Regions from separate parts of the Microbispora sp. NBC_01389 genome, predicted to be linked through region 1. Evidence: riboswitches for the same ligand, from Rfam matches in the RefSeq annotation. Region 1 holds a riboswitch; each other region holds the start of a gene.
The links. Region 1 has a riboswitch for cyclic di-AMP ahead of OG344_RS11680 (C40 family peptidase). Riboswitches for the same ligand answer to the same signal wherever they lie in the genome.
Positions count from the first base shown of each region.

Region 2: linked by a shared signal. The riboswitch ahead of OG344_RS07130 (NlpC/P60 family protein) and the one ahead of OG344_RS11680 (C40 family peptidase) in region 1 are both predicted to bind cyclic di-AMP.
Region 3: linked by a shared signal. The riboswitch ahead of OG344_RS24370 (glycoside hydrolase family 25 protein) and the one ahead of OG344_RS11680 (C40 family peptidase) in region 1 are both predicted to bind cyclic di-AMP.
Region 4: linked by a shared signal. The riboswitch ahead of OG344_RS00240 (hypothetical protein) and the one ahead of OG344_RS11680 (C40 family peptidase) in region 1 are both predicted to bind cyclic di-AMP.

Region 1 is NZ_CP109552.1:2,581,583-2,586,052, forward strand. It holds gene OG344_RS11665 (RNA-guided endonuclease InsQ/TnpB family protein) at 1-168, shown strand, start outside; gene OG344_RS11670 (DUF4872 domain-containing protein) at 165-440, shown strand; gene OG344_RS11675 (SAM-dependent methyltransferase) at 460-1,203, opposite strand; gene OG344_RS11680 (C40 family peptidase) at 1,352-1,747, opposite strand; cyclic di-AMP (ydaO/yuaA leader) riboswitch at 1,994-2,153, opposite strand; gene OG344_RS11685 (hypothetical protein) at 2,471-3,130, opposite strand; gene OG344_RS11690 (helix-turn-helix domain-containing protein) at 3,138-3,716, shown strand; gene OG344_RS11695 (hypothetical protein) at 3,879-4,469, shown strand.
Region 2 is NZ_CP109552.1:1,601,566-1,606,035, reverse strand. It holds gene lysS (lysine--tRNA ligase) at 1-712, shown strand, start outside; gene OG344_RS07135 (LuxR C-terminal-related transcriptional regulator) at 869-1,117, shown strand; gene OG344_RS07130 (NlpC/P60 family protein) at 1,213-2,256, opposite strand; cyclic di-AMP (ydaO/yuaA leader) riboswitch at 2,324-2,477, opposite strand; gene OG344_RS07125 (amino-acid N-acetyltransferase) at 2,908-3,459, shown strand; gene OG344_RS07120 (RDD family protein) at 3,606-4,470, shown strand, end outside.
Region 3 is NZ_CP109552.1:5,545,829-5,550,298, reverse strand. It holds gene secD (protein translocase subunit SecD) at 1-1,305, shown strand, start outside; gene OG344_RS24370 (glycoside hydrolase family 25 protein) at 1,431-2,165, opposite strand; cyclic di-AMP (ydaO/yuaA leader) riboswitch at 2,180-2,323, opposite strand; gene OG344_RS24365 (flavin reductase family protein) at 2,570-3,157, shown strand; gene OG344_RS24360 (alpha/beta hydrolase) at 3,275-4,470, shown strand, end outside.
Region 4 is NZ_CP109552.1:35,539-40,008, reverse strand. It holds gene OG344_RS00265 (hypothetical protein) at 1-9, shown strand, start outside; gene OG344_RS00260 (hypothetical protein) at 32-235, shown strand; partial or broken gene tnpA (IS200/IS605 family transposase) at 262-687, opposite strand; gene OG344_RS00250 (hypothetical protein) at 736-1,299, shown strand; gene OG344_RS00245 (zinc ribbon domain-containing protein) at 1,293-1,529, shown strand; gene OG344_RS00240 (hypothetical protein) at 1,661-2,572, opposite strand; cyclic di-AMP (ydaO/yuaA leader) riboswitch at 2,607-2,743, opposite strand; gene galT (galactose-1-phosphate uridylyltransferase) at 2,817-3,875, opposite strand; gene OG344_RS00230 (DeoR/GlpR family DNA-binding transcription regulator) at 3,969-4,470, opposite strand, start outside.

The DNA of each region.
Region 1 (4,470 bases):
AGGGACGGCACCCGGTACTCGTGCGTGAATCCCGCGTGCGGGTGGGCCGGGCACGCCGACACCAACGCCGCGATCAACATACGCAACGCCGCAGGAACCGCGGTGTCAGGACGTGGAGACCTCGGGGCTGCCCGGTCCGCGAAGCGTCAACCCCCGCACGCCGCTTGACCGCGACGCGACGGGAGAATCTCCGGCCTTCAGGCCGGGGAGGAGTTCAACGTGACTTCCTCGACGAGTGCGCCGCACTGATCGGCGACGGCCGCCTCCGCGCCGGACATCGGCTGTACGCCGAGGCCGCCGGTCTGTGGACGGGGGTGTCCACCTTGATCGAGAAGGCGGGGGAGAGCGGTGACGCGGGACACCTGGAGCAGGCCGGCGTCATCCTCCACGATCTCTCGCGCGTGGAGAAGGACGCCATGGAGGTGCTGCGTCAGCTGTAGGGACCCCGGGGCGATCGGGTCAGTTCCTCCGCTGGAGGAGGAGCGTGACGAACCCCAGGACGCCCCGATAACCGCGCAGCCACATGTCGCGGTGCTCCAGCGCCGCCGCGCGAGCGTCGTCGGCGTCCGGGCCGGGATGCTCGTTGGCCCAGCGCAGCAGCGTGCCGGTCCAGGACCACTCGTACTCGTCCCATTCGGCCAGGTCGCTGGTGTACCCGTACACCACGTCGAAACCGGCGGCCTCGGCGGCGGCGACGGTGCCGGGCAGGTCGAGGAACTCCGACTTCGTGGCGCCCAGCCGGGTGAGGGCCTCCTCGGTCGGCTCGCGCTCCCAGAACCCCTCGCCGACCAGCGCCAGCCCGTTCGGCCGCAGATAGCGGCGGACGTGCTCGACGGTCGGGCCGAGCCCGCCGAAGGCGTGCGTGGCCCCGACGCAGAGCACCAGGTCGTACTGCTCGGCGACCGGGAAGCCGGCGGCCGGTCGCTCGTGGAACCGGATGCGCTCCCAGACGCCCTGGACCTCGGCCGCGTGCTCCGCCGCCTTGAGCCCGTGCGCGTCGATGTCCACGCCGTCGGCGGTCGCGTCCTGGTAGAGGGCCAGCGCGCGCAGCGTCCAGGCGCCCTCGCCGCAGCCGAGATCGAGGATCCGCGCCCCCTCGGCCAGCCGCGCCCGGCGCAGCAGCCGGGTCACGTTGGCGCCGGAGACCGGTGCGGCGATGGGGTGGTCCCGATGAGCGAGATGGCTGATCAGCTGGCGATCCATGACCCAATCCTTCCGCATCCCTGCACGCTTTCGGCAAGCCGGATTCGCGGCGGCGGGCGGCGTGTCGCCGGCAGGGCCGCCCTCCGGCGGAGACGCCGTCACATGTGACCGGACATCTCCGCCGGGGGTGTCGTCCGCGACGCCGGGGTCACGCTCCGGGGCGTACGGCGGTGACGAAGTTGCTCCGCCAGTAGCCCTTGAGGCGGTCGACCCGGACCACCGCGCCGGAGTGCGGAGCGTTGATCACTTTCTTGTGCCCTATGTACATGCCCACGTGGCCGCCGCCACTGGTGAAGATGAGGTCACCCGGCTTGAGACTCGCCAGGGAGACCTTCTTCCTGACGGCGCTGAGCATGGACCACGTCGTACGCGGGATCTTGACGCCGGCCTTGCGCCAGGCGAACTGGACCAGCCCGGAGCAGTCGAACGCGCGTGGGCCCGTGGCGCCCCACACGTAGGGATCGCCGAGGTGCTTTCTGGCCACCTCGATGGCGTGCTCGGCCTTCTCCTGCTGGAGAGCGGCCTTGGTGAGTTTCGTGTTCACGGAGGCCTCCGCCGTGGTGGCCGTGGTGGCCGCGGCGGTCTCTCCGGCGTACGGGGTGAACGCCGTTACGGGGGGCTCCGGCGGGATGGCCGTCGAGTCCGGGGGCGGGGCCGGCACGGTCCCCGTGACGGCGCCGGCGGGCAGTGCGCCGAAGCCTCCCAGGGAGACGGTGAGCGCTGCGCTACTCAGGGTGACGCAGGCAGCGCGAAGCAGGGTGGTGGGGTTGGCGAACAGGGGATCTCTCCTACGGTCTTCCGCTTGCGCCTACCGGGTTAGCTGACGGATTCGGGCAGGGAAGTCGCCCTACAGCGCTGACGCGCCGATTCACCCCGGACCTTCGGGTCGAAGGTCGATTGGTTCCCCGGCTCCGGGCCTCCTTGCTGCACGGATTCGGCGTCACCGGCGCCCAGGGGGGCGGGAGAGGACATGGCGCCGGTGACAGTGGATGCTCTTTCCGAACACGGACTGCCGGGTTCGTTGGGCAAGGAAACTACCAAGTAACGCCATATTGCCGCAAAGGGTGCAAATGGGATTATGAGCGCATAAAGGGATCATAAAACGAGAAGTCGCAGGTCAGAGTGGTTTCCGGGGTTGCCGAAAGTGACGCGCGTCACACCCTTCCGGGCATGGGCCGGAGCAGCGTGAGATGCGGAACCTTCGCGACGGGACCCGGGAAGCGGCACCCCACAGGGGACGGCACCGCTCCCCGGTGACCTCAGCGGGTCACTGCGTGCGCCAGAACGTGCCGTTCGCCGAGGGGTCGTCGGGGTCACCCTGCGGCACGGTGAAGCCCGCGCCCCACATCGTCGTCGTTCCCGGCCTGCGGGCGACGGAGAACACGACGGCGCCGGTGCCGGGCTTCCGGACGAGCCGGGCTTGTCGCCACGTCGAGCCCGTGACCTGCCACAGAGTGGGGTTCCAGTGCCCCTGCAGGACCCACACGCCGCCCCTGCCGTCCGGCTCGACCCCGGTGTACGGCTGGGCGTCGGCGGCGCCGACGGAGACGGTCCACGACCTGCCGTTCCAGTGCATCACCAGGGTGCGGCCGAAGTTCACGTCGTCACCCTGCTCGTCGGCGCCTTCCCAGCCGACCCCGCCGACGGCCCACACGTTCTTCGACCCCACGACCGCGATGTCCTGGATGGTCACGACGGCGTCCGGCGCGGGAAGGGTGAGGGCCGGCGCCGGGACCAGGGTCCACGACTTCCCGTTCCACCGCATGATCGAGGGCCGGTCGCCCTTGACGCCCGCCGCCCAGGCCACGCCGGTCTTGTACGCGTCGACGGCGGAGGCGCGGCCCGGCAGCCGGACGCTCCGCCACGCGGACCCGGTCCAGTGCCTCGCCGCTGGCGCGAGCCTCTGTGCGGATTCGACAAGTAGCATTGCCGGTATGGCAAACGACGACGCCGCGGTCCTGGCCTCCGTGGGCGCGCGGCTGCGGGCCCTGCGCAGGCAGAACGGCAGCACGCTGAGTCGGCTCGCGGAGTCCACCGGCATCTCGGTCAGCACCCTGTCGCGCCTGGAGTCCGGCGAACGCAAGCCCACGCTGGAGCTGTTGCTGCCGCTGGCGCGGGCCTACCAGGTGCCGCTCGACGAACTCGTCGGGGCGCCGCCGGTCGGCGACCCCCGGGTGCGGTTGAAGCCCATCACCCGCTGGGACTCCACGATCGTGCCCCTGACCCAGCACCCCGGCGGGCCGCAGGCGTACAAGATGATCATCTCGGTGGACCGCTGTGAGCCCGAGCCGCGTACGCACGAGGGCTACGAGTGGCTTTACGTGCTCAACGGGAGGCTGCGACTGGTCCTCGCCGAACACGACCTCGTGCTCAAGGCGGGGGAGGCCGCGGAGTTCGACACCCGGCTGCCGCACTGGTTCGGCAGCACCGGCGAGGCGCCGGTGGAGATCCTCAGCCTGTTTGGCACGCAGGGCGAACGCATGCACGTCCGGGCGAAACCCCGCGGCGCGTAGGAGACGCCCGCTGAACCGTCCCGGGGACGCATCGCGGCCCTCCACCGCATCATGGGGCCACCTTCAGGCCGTCAAGGAGCGACGATGCGGTTCGCGCGGTGGTCGAACGCCCTTCTCCTCAATGGTGAGGCGCTCCGGCCGCGCGGCTGGGACACTGATCGGATGAGGGGCGCATGGGTCACGGTGGCGGCTCTCGGGCTCGCCTGCCTGAGCGCGTGCGGGTCCGTGGTGGCGGGGTCCTCCGGTGTGGACATGGGCCGCCTGCGGGCGCTGGGGGTCGCGCCCGACCTCGTCTATCTGGTCGACCTGCCGGGATACGAGATGGCCGAGCAGTCCATGGGCGGGATCGGCGAGGAGGGGTTCGGCGTCTTCTACACCTCGGCCGGGGGGCGTCAGGTGGAACTGCGGGTGGATCGGGGCACCTTCGGCGACGACGTGTGCCGGAGCACTCCGATCAACCTCGCTACACCGCCGGACGCGCTGGTCCTCTGCGTCCACGACGAGGTCGGCTGGTATCGGATGGCCGGCGACCGTCACGAGTACGTCGCGCTCCGGGGAGACGTCCTCATCAAGCTGGGCGGAGGGGTGACGGACGTCGGACGGGCGGCGCTGAAGACGGCCGTCGGCGGGGCACGACGCGCCACCGGCGACGGGAAGGCCGGCACCACGCCGCCCCGCGTGCCGGTGGAACGAGGCGACCTTCCCACGGCGGGCGACGGCGCGCCGGACAACGCGGTCGGCCCGGGTGGCTGAC
Region 2 (4,470 bases), 980 kb from region 1:
GCCCGCGCTGTTGCGCTGGCTGTACGCCCGCCGCCGTCCCAACCAGTCGTTCAAGATCTCCTTCGACCAGGAGATCCAGCGGATGTACGACGAGTGGGACACGCTGACCAGGAAGATCGCGGACGGGACGGCGCTACCGGCCGACCGGTCGGCCTACCGCCGGGCGTCCAGCACGGCGTCCGCGCCGCTGCCCGAGACGCCGCGCCGGCTGCCGTACCGGACGCTCGCGTCGGTGGTCGACATCGCGACCGGCCACGAGGAGCAGACGCTGCGCATCCTGCGCGCCTTCGACCCGGAGATCGGCGGGCTGGACGAGCTGCGGCCGCGGCTCGACCGCGCCCGGCACTGGGTGAACACCTACCTGCCTCCCGAGGACCGCACGCAGGTGCGCGAGACGCCCGACAAGGAGCTTCTCGACACGCTCGGCGAGGGGGAGCGGGAGTCGCTGCGCCTGCTGCTCGACGGTCTTGACGACCACTGGTCGCTCGACGGCCTGACGACGCTCGTGTACGGCGTGCCGAAGGTGCTGGCCGGGCTGGAGATGGACGCCAAGGCGGCGACGCCGGAGCTGAAGGCCGCCCAGCGCGCGTTCTTCGCCCTGCTCTACCGGCTGCTCGTCGGCCGTGACACCGGCCCGCGCCTGCCCACGCTGCTGCTGGCGGTGGGCCGCGACCGGATCCGCGAGCTGCTCGACCCGGGTCGCACGGCCTGACCGCCCTGCCCGCTGTGTTCCACGTGGAGGACGTGGAGGCCGCCAGGGAGGCGGATGACCGGCGGCCCGCCGCCGCACCTTGACGGCCTTCGGCAAAGGCGTTTACCGTCCCTGGAGGGTGGGCCGACGAATCATCGTCGTGGGGGAGGGCGGACGATGGGTTATCCGGAGGTCGTCTACCGTGGTGAGGACCTCGCCACGGACCTTGAGCGTGCCGGTCTCACCGAGGAGGATCTACTGCTGCTCGCCGAGCTGGCGAAGGGTGTGACCGCCGACCGGGTGGGCCGCAGCCTTGACGTCAGCGGCCGTACGGTGCGGCGGCGACTGCGCTGCATCTGCGACCGGATCGGCGTGGCGACCGCGATCGAGGCGGTCGCCTGGGCCGCCCGCCGCCGTCTCATCTGAGCACGTTCCGAACTCGTCCGGCCGCGCCCGCGGGCGCGGCCGGAGTACGGTGATCGCGCGGGGTGGGATCGCGCGGGTGGGATCGTGCGGGGTGATCAGTCGGCGACGCGCACCCCGCCCGCGAACGGGCGTCCGGCGATCTTGGCGATGTGGATGACGTCACCGGTGCGCGGCGCGTGGACCATGTAGCCGCCGCCGATGTAGAGGCCCACGTGGTGCAGGTCGGAGTAGAAGAACACGAGGTCGCCGGGGCGGAGCTGCGCCGTGGAGGAGATGTGGGTGCCGGCCGTCCACTGGTCGCCTGTGTAGTGGGGCAGGCTGATGCCGACGGACTGGTAGGCCGCCATGACCAGGCCAGAGCAGTCGAACGAGCGCGGTCCCTCCGCACCCCAGACGTACGGCTTGAGCTGCTGCGCGAGGGCCCAGCGCGCCGCCTGGGCGGCCTTGCCGTCACCCACGATCGGGAACGACATCCGCCTGCGCGTCTCGGTGCCGACCTCCCGCGAGACCTGCCGGTAGAGGCTGCTCTCGGTCTTCGTGATGAGCTTCGTGATCGTGTCCCGCCGCGTGTCGAGGGCGTTCAGCAGCTTCCTGACCTCGCTCTGGCGGGCGGCGGCGCTGGACTTGGCCCGGGCGGCGGCGTCCATCGCCTTGCTGACCTCGGCGACCTCCTGGCTCTGCTGTAACTCCAGCGCGTACGTCGTGGAGGCCTGGTCGAGGTACTGCCGCGGATCGGTGGACTTGACGAGCACCAGGGCGTTGCCGAGCCCGTTGGTCATGTAGGAGTGCTGGGCGAGGGCGCTCGCCTTCTGCCGGCGGGTGGCCAGCTCGGCCTCGCTCTTGGCGAGGTTCTTCTTGGCGAGATCGGCGGACCGCTCGGCCGCCTTCAGGCGTACGCGCTCGCCGTTGTACTGCTCGGTGAGGGTCTCGATTTCGCTGTAGAGGTTCTCCACCTCCGCGGCGAGCTCCTTGAGGCTCGGCTTCGGGTCGGCGGTCGCGCGGACCACCGGAGCGCCGAATGTGACCGCGGCGAGCGCGACTCCGACGAGGGTGAACCGCCGGATGGCACCCGGACCGGCCGGGCCGGCTCCGGGCCGTCGGCGACGGGCGTGCCTGCCCGCCTGCCGTCCTCCACGCATGCGCAACCGAGCTCCTCTCCCATAGGTGCTCCCGCACCGGCCGGCGTCGTCGCGACGGGCCGTGTGGCGGGGCACTGCCGAGCGCCTGCCGGGTTAGCTGACGGGTTCGGGCCGGAGCAGCCCTACCTTGCGGATTCACCCCTGGACGATCCGAACCTGAACCGATCCTGATCCCGTGGATTGGGTCCCCGGCTCCTCTCCGCACCCGGCGCCCGACAGGGTCCGGACACCGGCGCTTTGAGGATTCGGCGCCCGATCGTCGAGAGTGCTCACGACGATCGGCATCGTCGCTGGACATTAGTGCACCCTGAGTTGTTGCTCAACCAGAACTCGCAAACCCGTCTACGTTTGACAACCAAATGATCACGGCCGGGTCACGAGTTGATCAGCGATACGGGTGGGTCTACCTGGGTTTGTGGTGCTTTGTGGCCGTCTGAGGTGCTGGTCGGACAGAGGGAAAATCGATGCGGAGCCGAACGTGCGTTCCGGCGGCCGAGCCGGCGCCGATCCGTATCCCGGTGGCTACAGACCGTCAGGCGTGATGTCGGACGGACCGTTTGGGATTGACCGTAAATCGGAGCCTGCCCTCGTCGATCCCCGGGCCACGCGCGGGGGCCGAAGGCGGCGGGAGGGGCACTAGGCTGGCCGTTCATGGAGCAGGTCGCCGCGCAGACACCGAGCGGATCCGGCGCCCGGGGCGTGGTGGTGCGCCGGGCCAGGACCCCGGACGTCAGGGAGATCCGCCGCCTCGTCGACGCGTACTCGGGCGTCGGGCCGCGCCTGCTGAAGAAGAGCACGGTCACGCTGTACGAGGACGTCCAGGAGTTCTGGGTCGCGGAGATCGACGGGGAGGTCGTCGGCTGCGGCGCGTTGCACGTGCTCTGGGAGGACCTGGCCGAGATCAGGACGGTCGCGGTGGATCCGGCGGCGCGCGGAGGAGGCGTCGGCCACCGGATCGTCGCCGAGCTCATCGACGCCGCGCGCGGCCTCGGCGTGCGCAGGGTCTTCTGTCTCACGTTCGCCGTGAAGTTCTTCGCCCGCCATGGTTTCGCCGAGATTCAGGGCACTCCCGTGTCTCCCGAGGTGTACGCGGAACTCCTCGCGTCGTACGACGAGGGCGTCGCCGAGTTCCTCGACCTGGAGCACGTCAAGCCGAACACGCTGGGAAACACGCGAATGCTGCTGCATCTCGATCGCCATTGAGTCATAATGCCGACATTGGTGGCTGATCTTGACGCTGGTGGTCAGCCACTGCAAAGGTGACTGTTGATACGCGTGTCGCTACTTTTAGCGATATCAGCGTGTGCTACTGAGATGCGGCGCATGCGTCTTCGAAACGAGGTGACACGGTGGGCACCGGACAGCCGCCGTACCCCCAGGACGAGTCGGACGGGACGCCACCGCCGCCCTCGAACCACGGGTACAACACGGACAGACCTTCCCAGGACTACGACCCCGAGGCCACGGTCGTCGGCTATCGGGCACAGCAGACGGGTCCGCAACAGACGCCCGGCCAGGACCCCGCCCAGGGCGGCTACGGTCAGCAGCAGGGCTATGGCCAGCAGCATGGTCAGCAGGCGCCGCAGCAGGGCTACGGTCAGCAGCAGTACGGTCAGCCGTCGCAGGGCGGGTACGGCCAGCAGCAGGGCTACGGCCAGGAGACCGGCCCGCAGGGTTACGGCCAGCAGCATGGTCAGCAGGCGCCGCAGCAGGGCTACGGTCAGCAGCAGGGCTATGGCCAGCCCTCGCAGGGTGGCTATGGCCAGCAGCAGTACGGTCAGCCGTCGCAGGGCGGGTATGGCCAGCAGCAGGGCTACGGCCAGGAGACCGGCCCGCAGGGTTACGGTCAGCAGCACGGTCAGCAGGCGCCGCAGCAGGGCTACGGCCAGCAGGCCGGCCCGCAGGCTTACGGTCAGCAAGGCTACGAGCAGCAGGGCTACGAGCAGCAGGGCTACGAGCAGCAGGGCTACGGCGGTCAGCAGGGTCAGCCGACGGGCGGCTACGGTCAGCCGTCCCAGGGGGGCTACCAGCAGTACGGGCAGCAGACCGGCCCACAGGCGTCCGGCTCGCAGGCCTACGGTCAGCAGGGCTACGAGCAGCAGGGCCACGGCCAGCCTGGCTACGGCCAGCCCGGTTACGGGCAGCAGGGTTATGACCAGCAGGGCTATGGTCAGCAGCAGTACGGCCAGCCCGGCTATGGCGGTGGGCAGGCCG
Region 3 (4,470 bases), 3.0 Mb from region 1:
ACGCTCACGCTGCCCGGCCTGGCCGGGTTCGTCCTGGCGATCGGCATGGCGGTGGACGCCAACGTGCTGGTCTTCGAACGGGCCAGGGAGGAGTACGGCGCGGCGCCCCGCCGGGGCCTCAGGGCGGCCCTCGACCGAGGGTTCAAGAACGCCTGGAGCGCGATCGCCGACTCCAACATCACCACCCTGCTCGCCGCCGGGCTGCTGTTCTGGCTGGCCTCGGGACCGGTGAAGGGCTTCGGCGTGACGCTGGCCATCGGCGTGCTCGCCTCGCTGGTCTCGGCCATGCTGATCACCCGGGTGCTCGCCTCGGCCCTGATCGGCAGGGTCGGCCCGGGGGTCTCGGGCCTCGGCTCGATCGGCCGGGTCAGGACCTGGCTGACCCGGCGCGATCCCGACCTGATGCGGGCGGGACGGCGCTGGCTCGCCGTCGCGGCCGGACTGCTCGTGCTGGTGGGCGCGGGGCTGGTCACCCGCGGCCTGAACTACGGCGTCGAGTTCACCGGCGGGCGGATCGTGGAGTTCGCCACGAGCAGGCCGGTCGACGTCGCCGCGGCACGGCAGGCGGTGGCGGACGCCGGCTTCCCCACCGCCGTGGTGCAGCGGTCGGACGACGCGATCTCCGTACGGACCGGGCAGATCACCGCCGACGACGTCGTCCGCGTCGAGGAGGCCCTGGACCGGAGCGTCGGGGAGGTCGTCAAGCAGCGCGACGAGCTCGTCGGGCCGAGCCTGGGCGCGGAACTGCGCCGCAACGCGCTCATCGCGCTCGGCGTCGCGCTCGCGGCCCAGCTCGCCTACCTGGCGTTCCGGTTCCGGTGGACGTTCGGCGCCGCCGCCGTGGCGGCGCTGTTCGTGGACGCGGCCGTCGTCGTCGGCGCGTTCGCCTGGCTGGGCAAGCCGATCGACGGCGTCTTCCTGGCCGCGATGCTGACGATCATCGGATACTCGGTCAACGACAAGGTCGTGCTCTTCGACCGGGTCCGCGAGCTCTGGCCGATGTCGCGGAAGACGCCCTTCGGGCGGGTGGTGAACACGGCGATCCTGCAGACCGTGCCGCGTACGGTCAACACGGGACTCGGCGCGTTGTTCATCCTGGCGGCGCTGGCGGTGTTCGGGGGCGACTCGCTGCGCGACTTCGCGATCGCCCTGCTGATCGGCATCGTCGTGGGCACGCTGTCGTCGTCGTTCGTGGCGGGGCCGGCCGCGATCGAGCTGGAGCGGCGCGCCGGTCAGCCGCCGCCCCTGCCCGCCGCACCCCGTCGCCGGCCCGTGGCGCGCGACGGATCCGGCGCGGTGGTCTGAATCTGAAGGGGCCTGAATCCGAAGGGGTCTGAATCCGAAGGGGCCTGAATCCGAAGGGGTCTGAATCCGAAGTGGTCTGAGCGGGCCCTTCCCGGGGCGGGTGGCGCCCGCCCCGGGAACGGGCCTCAGGGACGGCCGAGGGCGCGCAGCTCGACCGGGCTGAGCGAGGAGACATTCTGGTCGATCGGTGAGTCGGTGTACTGGTGGATCGCCCAGGTCTTCCAGTCGGCCGGCGGGCTGATGTCGCCCGGGTTCCGGCTGTAGTGGGCCACCCACAGCGGATAGTCGCCCAGGCCCTGGCCGTACTTGTCGGCGAAGTTCCAGCCGCTGTAGAACATCGGCCTGACGCCGGTCTTGGCGGTCACGTACTCCAGCCACTTCCTGGCCCAGGCGTTGACGCGCGGCACCGACTGGCCGTCGGTGGTCTCCAGGTCGAGCACGAGGATGTCGCCCGGCTTGCCCGGCTGCGCGTTCACCACCCGGAGGAAGTGGTCGGCCTCGGCGATCGGGTCGTTGGCGGGATGGCCGTAGTGGTAGACACCGCGGACGATCCCCTTCTTGTCCAGCTCGCGCCAGTGCCGGGGGAAGGACGAGTCGACCCAGTCCGTTCCTTCGGTGGCCTTGATGAAGCCGAACTGCGCCCGGCTGTTGATCCAGTCGTGGTCGGCCTCATAGCCGGAGACGTCCTGGCCGTACGTGTGCGGGTTCGCGTAGGCGGGAGCGGGCGCGGCCGCGGTGGCGGCGAGCGTGGCGGCGGTGATGGTGGCCGTGCCGGCCGAGACCGCGAGTGTCGCCGCGGCGAGGGCGGCGCGCAGGCGGCGGGAGGGCCGCCCGGCGAGAGAGAACCTGAGGGTGGGCATGACGCGGGTTGAGCTCCTTGCTTCCATGCCGCCTACCGGGTTAGCTGACGGGTTCGGGCAGGAAGTGCCCTACGAGCGCATCTGGGGGGCTGCGCGGCGATTCACCCCGAAAAGTGGGTCCCCGGCTCCGCGGAACGCGGACTCGGCGGCCGCACGCCCTGGTGAGCGCACGGTCCGGGCAACGACACGGCAAGGGAGGCGACACGGAGGTCACCGGCACGCATGCCGTGACACCCAAAGGTACATACAGCTCAACAATGGTGTAAACCTGACAAAACATGTTTTTACCTGGGCGGACTCGTCGCACGGGCGGCCCGCTGGACGGGATCCCGTGCGAAGCGGCGCCGAGGAGGTTTGTAAGTTCGTGACTGACCTGAGCGCTGAGTCACGCGAGAGGTGGACCCATGACCGCAGCTTCCGCCGGCCCCGACCTCGGCGACCCCGGCTCCGGCGACGTGCCGCCGCCGTCGCCCGCGGAGTTCCGGCGCGCGCTCGGCACGTTCGCGACCGGCGTGACCGTGGTCACGGGTCTGGACGACGGAGAGCCGGTGGGGTTCGCCTGCCAGTCGTTCGCGTCGGTGTCCCTCGATCCGCCGCTCGTGCTCTTCTGCGCCGACCACAGGGGCCGCGCCTGGCCGCGGATCAGGAGGTCCGGCCGCTTCTGCGTCAACGTCCTCGGCGAGGAGCAGGTCGACGTGTGCGCCAGGTTCGGATCGAGCAACGGCGACAAGTTCGCCGGGCTCGCCTGGGACCTGTCCCACCGGGGCACGCCCGCCCTGCGTGACGTGCTGCTGCGCGTCCACGGCGAGGTGCGGGAGGTGCACGTGGCCGGAGATCACGACGTGGTGATCGGCCTGGTCCGCGAACTCGAACCCGTCCACCCGGAGCAGCGGCCGATGCTGTTCTTCCGCGGCAGGTTCGGCGTGTACCACGACGACCCCGCCACGGCGCTCGGCCCCAACCTGTGGGGCTGGGGCGACCACTGGGGGTGAGACGGCGGCGCGGGGACGACGCGAGGACGACGCGGGGTGCGGGGCGGTGACCTGCCGGTGACTTGACAGCCTGCCCGCTCCGCGAGATCGGTGAACAGGCGGCGAATCGGGGGCCTGATGCGGGAAGGGCGGGTGCGGCTCGGCGGAGCGCTGGACACGGCCCTGGACACGGCCGGGATCCTGTTCGCCGCGATCTTCTTCTGCCTGTCCCTCACGCCGTCGCTGCTGCCCCGCTCCTGGCCGCTGCAGGGGATCATCGCGGGGGTGCTGACCGCGACCGGATACCTCGCCGGGGTGACCGCAGGCGCCCTGGCCCGCCGGAGCGCCGCCACGGCCGCCCGGTGGTGTCCCGGGACCCGGCGCGAGAAATGGCGCGAGGGACGGCGCGAGGGACGTTGCGAGGGACGTTGCGAGAAATGGCGCGAGAAATGGCGCCGTACGGGACGGCGGCGGGTGCGCCGCCTGGTCGCGACGTTCGGCTGCGGGCTGGGCGCCGCGTCGCTGGTCCTCGGCGTACGCGCCCAGCGGGCCATCTACCCGCTGATGGGGCTGCGCCCGCCGGAACGGCTCGGCTATCTCGGCGTGCCGTTCGTCGCGGCGGCGGTCTTCCTGCTCCTGCTGGCCGCCGCCCGCGCGCTGCGCGTCGCGGCCCGGGCGCTCGGAGGCGTGCTCGGGCGATGGATCCCCGCCGCGGCGGCGCGGCTGGCCGCGGGGCTCGGCGTGGGCGTGCTGGCCGTCCTGCTGACCGACGGGATCCTCACGGAGGCCCTGCTCAGAGGGGCCGACAACAGCTTCGCGGCGATCAACAGCGAGACCGCCCCCGGCACCTCGCCGCCCCGGTCCGCCGCCGTCTCGGGCGGCCCCTCCTCTCTGGTCTCCTTCGCGTCGCTCGGCCTGGAGGGCCGGGCGTTCGTCGCCGGCGCCCCCGCCGTCGGGGAGCTGAGCGGTTTCACCGGGCGGCCCGCGCTCCCGCCGGTCCGGGTCTACGCGGGGCTCGACTCGGCGGCGACCGCCCGCGAGCGGGCCGCCCTCGCCGTACGGGAACTGGACCGGACCGGCGCGTTCCACCGGGCGGTGCTGTGCGTGATCACGACGACCGGCACGGGCTGGGTGGATCCCCAGGCGGCCGCCGCGCTGGAGTTCATGTACGGCGGGGACTCCGCGCTCGTCTCGATGCAGTACTCCTACCTGCCGAGCTGGCTGTCGTTCCTGGTGGACCGCGAGCGCGTCACGGCGGCGGGGCGCGAGCTGTTCGGCCAGGTGTACGCCCGGTGGTCGCGGCTGCCCGCCGGTCACCGGCCCCGGCTGCTGGT
Region 4 (4,470 bases), 2.5 Mb from region 1:
GGACACTGAGACGTTCACGATCGAGGTCCAGATGCACTCCCCCGACGGGTCCACGAACGTGTTCGTGGACAACCGGCCCGGCGACAAGGTCTTCCGCTTCTCGCCCGGCGTCAACACCTGGTGGCAGGTCCGCGGCTCTATTACCGGGCCCGGCAGCACCTACATCTACCGGAATGCGGGCCAGTGCTCCGGCCTTCAGGCCGGGGGTGAAGGCCCGCGCGGGAGTGCCCGCTAGGGCGCGAACATGCTTTCACCCGCAGGTCACGGTGGGCGTTGCCGCTGCTCGATGTGCTGCTTGAGTACCGTGAGCGGTGCACCGCCGACTGAGCCGGCGAAGTAGGACTTCGGACCAGAAGTGTCCACCCCTCAGGTACTTGCGGACATGCGCGCTGTGTTCCTTGCGGAGTATCCGCGCCGAGACGCCCTTCAGTGGGTTGACGAGCGTGGACAGGGCGACCTTCGGCGGGTGGTGGATCAGTGGGTGGACGTGGTCGAGTTCGCCGTTGAACTCCCGACGTTCGACCTCGAAGTCGGCGCCGATCTCGCGCATGAGTTCCTCGCATCGGGTCGGCATCGGGTCGGCATCGGGCCGGTGAGGGCCCCACGCCGGTACTTCGTCACGCACACCACGTGGGCGTGGAGGGTGTGGACACCATGGCGTTCGATGCGTACATCGGGGTCACTCAGGGTGTGGATTCCATCACGATGACATAAACCCGGGGGTACGATCCGGGTGTGGAGGTGGCCAGGCAGGCGCGTGCGCATGTGGCGCGACTCGACCTGAGCACGGCCCAGGTGGCGGTGCTGGACGGTCAGGCGCACACCGCCCGCGCGCTGTGGAATCTGCTGCACGAGCTCGACCGGGGGGTCACCGTCGCCCTGGCGTTGTCGGACGGCACCATGCGCGAGCACGGGCCCTGGTTGCGCGGCGGTGAGAAGGAACGCCTGCGCCGGCTGGAGAAGACGTCCGCCCGGCAGCGCCGCACTCGCGTTCCCGGCCGGCCCACGTCCAGACGGCTGGCCCGCACCTACGACCGGATCGCCCGGCTCCGCGCGACAGCCAAGCGCCGAGCCGTCGACTGGCAGCACCAGACCACCACCGAACTCGCCCGCGCCTTCGGCGTGGTCGTGGTGGAAGACCTGACGATCACGAACATGGTCCGCACTGCCACGGGCACGATCAAACGCCCCGGCCGGAACGTGCGGCAGAAGGCGGGAGCGCCATCGCCGGGCAGGCGTGGGGCCGGACGGTCACCCTGCTGGAGTACAAGACCCGTGATCGCGGCGGGCTGGTGGTGAAGGTCCCCGCCCCGGGAACGTCGCAGACCTGCCACCAATGCGGCCACCGCGACCCGGCGGCCCGGGACGGCACCCGGTTCTCGTGCGTGAATCTCGCGTGCGGGTGGGCCGGGCACGCCGACACCAACGCCGCGATCAACATACGCAACGCCGCAGGAACCGCGGTGTCAGGACGTGGAGACCTCGGGGCTGCCCGGTCCGCGAAGCGTCAACCCCCGCGCGCCGCTTGACCGCGACGCGACGGGAGAATCTCCGGCCTTCAGGCCGGGGAGGAGTTCAATACACCTGGAACGAGAAGCAGATCCCGGCCTGACGCGGAACGGGCCGGCCGCCTCCCTCGGCGAGGCGGCCGGCCCTGCCCTCAGTACATCGAGATGTGGACGTGGTCGTAGTGGTTGGCGGTGACGCCGCCGCGGTCGGACATCGGGCGCCAGCCCGGATGACCGAGGTTGTAGATGCGCTGCTGCCAGATCACGTACATCACGCCGAGCTTCGGGCCGTTCTTGATGGCCCAGGCGGCCAGGCTGTCGCCGAGCGCCTTCATCTGCGCCGAGGGCATGGAGCCGCCCGAGCTCATCATGAAGTCGCAGGCGCGGCCGAGGGGGTGCTCGCCGCTGTTCTCGGCCCGGTAACAGCCGACCGGGAAGCCCAGGTCGAAGTGGCTCTCCACCTCGGACCGCATGAGTCGCATCCGGGGCGTGATGTTGTCGGCTCCGGCCGGCAGCTCGGGCGTCCACGAGCCGCCCGCCCTCCGGCCTGGGGCGATCGGGACCAGGCGGTCGATCTTGTCCTTGATGTCGTCGATGAGCTTCTCGGCCTCCCGGCGCCGGTCGGCGACGTCCGCGGCCTGCGACTTCAGCGACGCGGTGAGCGCCTTCGCCGCCGCGGCGGCCTTCTGCCGCTCGGCGCGGACCTCGTCGACGCGCGCGAGTCTCGCGGCCTGTTCCTCCTTGAGCTGGTAGGCCACCGCGGAGACGGTCAGGTTGGGCAGGACGCGCACGCTGTCGGTCTGGTAGCGCAGCCCGACGAACTCCCGGACCTCGTCGAGGGTCGCCGTGTAGTCGGCCTCCGCCCTGCTCACGCGGGCGCGTGCCGCCGCCTCGTCGTCCCGCGCCTTGGCGAGCGCGACCCGCTTGGCGTTGTAGTCGGCGATGAGCCGGTCGACCTTCTTCTGCAGGCCGGCGAGCTGCTTCTTGAGCTGCTTCTCCGTCGGTTTGGGGGCGGCGGCGCCCGCGGCGGCCGTGCCGAGGACGAGGGCCGCGGCGGTGAGCACGCCGGCGGCCAGGGGGAACGCGCGGGGCAGAGCCCACTCCTCTCCATCTGCCGGCCGGGTTAGCTGACGGGTGCGGGCTGGAGGAGCCCGGGCAGCGACGTGCCTTTACCCCAGAGGCGTGATGGGTCCCCGGCTCCCGGGCGAGGCGCCCGGGATTAGGCGGCACCGGCTGTGACCGGTGGTGCCAGGGATACTAGTGGTAAAGAAATGGTGACTGCCACCCCAAGTCGCAACCGTACAGAGATCATTCCGTTATAGCTTCGCGCAACATGCGAGCGGCCTCCTCCGGGAGCACGTCGTTGACGAAGGCCCCCATCGCCGACTCCGATCCGGCGAGATACTTCAGCTTGTCTGCCGCCCGCCGGATCGTGAAGAGCTGGAGGTGGAGGTGGGCCAGATCCCGCCGGTAGGTGACCGGCGCCTGGTGCCAGGCCGCGACGTACGGCATGACGACGCCGAACAGCCCGTCGAGGCGGCGCAGCACGTCGATGTACAGCGGCGCGAAGGCGGCCCGCTCCTCCTGCGACAGCGCCGGGATGTCCGGGACCCGGCGGTGCGGATAGAGGTGCACCTCGAACGGATACCGGGCGGCGGCCGGGACGAAGGCCGTCCAGTGCTCGTTGGCGGCGACCACGCGGGGGCCGCTCCGCTCGGCCGCGAGGACGTCCGCGAACAGGTTGCCGCCCCGGTGCCGGGCGGCGGTGTCCAGCATCTGCCGGGTCCGCGGCGTGACGTACGGATAGGCGTAGATCTGCCCGTGCGGGTGCGGCAGCGTGATGCCGATCTCGGCGCCGCGGTTCTCGAAGCAGAAGACCTGCTCCACGCCGGGCAGCGCGGACAGTTCGGCCGTGCGGTCGGCCCACGCCTCGACGACCAGCGCGGCCTGCTCGTCGCCGAGCGAGCTGAAGGAGGCGTCGTGGTCGGAGGTGAAGCAGACGACCTCGCAGCGCCCGATCCCCGGCCGCACCTCGCTCAGCCCGCCCACCTGCTCGTACGCGCCGGTGTTGAAGCTGAACGAGGGGAAGCGGTTCTCAAACACCGCCACCTCGTACGGCGAGGGGATCTCCGAGCCGGGATGCCCGGGGCAGAGCGGGCACTCCCGGGCGGACGGCAGGTGGGTGCGGGTCTGGCGGTGCCGGGCGACGGCCACCCACTCGTCCATGAGCGGGTCGTGACGCAACTCGGACGCGAGAGGGCGCGCGGGCAGATCCCGGGGGTCGGCGGCGCCGTGGTCGGCGTCGTCGCGGCGGTCGAAATAGATCAGCTCCCGGCCGTCGGCCAGATGGGCGATGGTGCGCTTCACGGTGCGATCTCCAGCTTCACGGTGCTCTTTCGCGGGGTCACGGCGGCGTCACGGCGGTGTCCGGCGGTGTCGTCGGGAGTGTCGTCGGGAGCGTCACAGGGAGGCGGTCTCCAGGGGCGCCTCGCCGGAGGGATCGGCGAGGAGAAGCTCGCCGGCCTGCTCCGACAGCACGGCGCGGGCCTCCTCGGGCAGGCCCGCGTCGCTCACGACCACGTCGGCCTCGCCGAGGGCCGCGATCGTGCTGATGCCGATCGTCCCCCACTTGGTGTGGTCGGCCAGGACGACGAGCCGCTGGGAGGCCGCGATCAGGGCACGGTCGGTCTCCGCCTCCAGCAGGTTGGGAGTGGTGAAACCGGCCCGGACGCTCATGCCGTGCACGCCGAGCATGAGGGTGTCGACGTTCAGGGAGCGGACGGCCGCGACCGCGACCGGGCCGACCAGCGCGTCGGACGGCGTCCGCACGCCACCCACGAGCACCACGGTCTGGTCGGGGCGTCCCGCCCGGTGGAAGACGTCGGCCACCTGGACGGAGTTGGTGATCACGGTCAGCTCGGGTACGTCCACCAGGTGGTGGGCCAGCGTCCAGGTCGTCGTG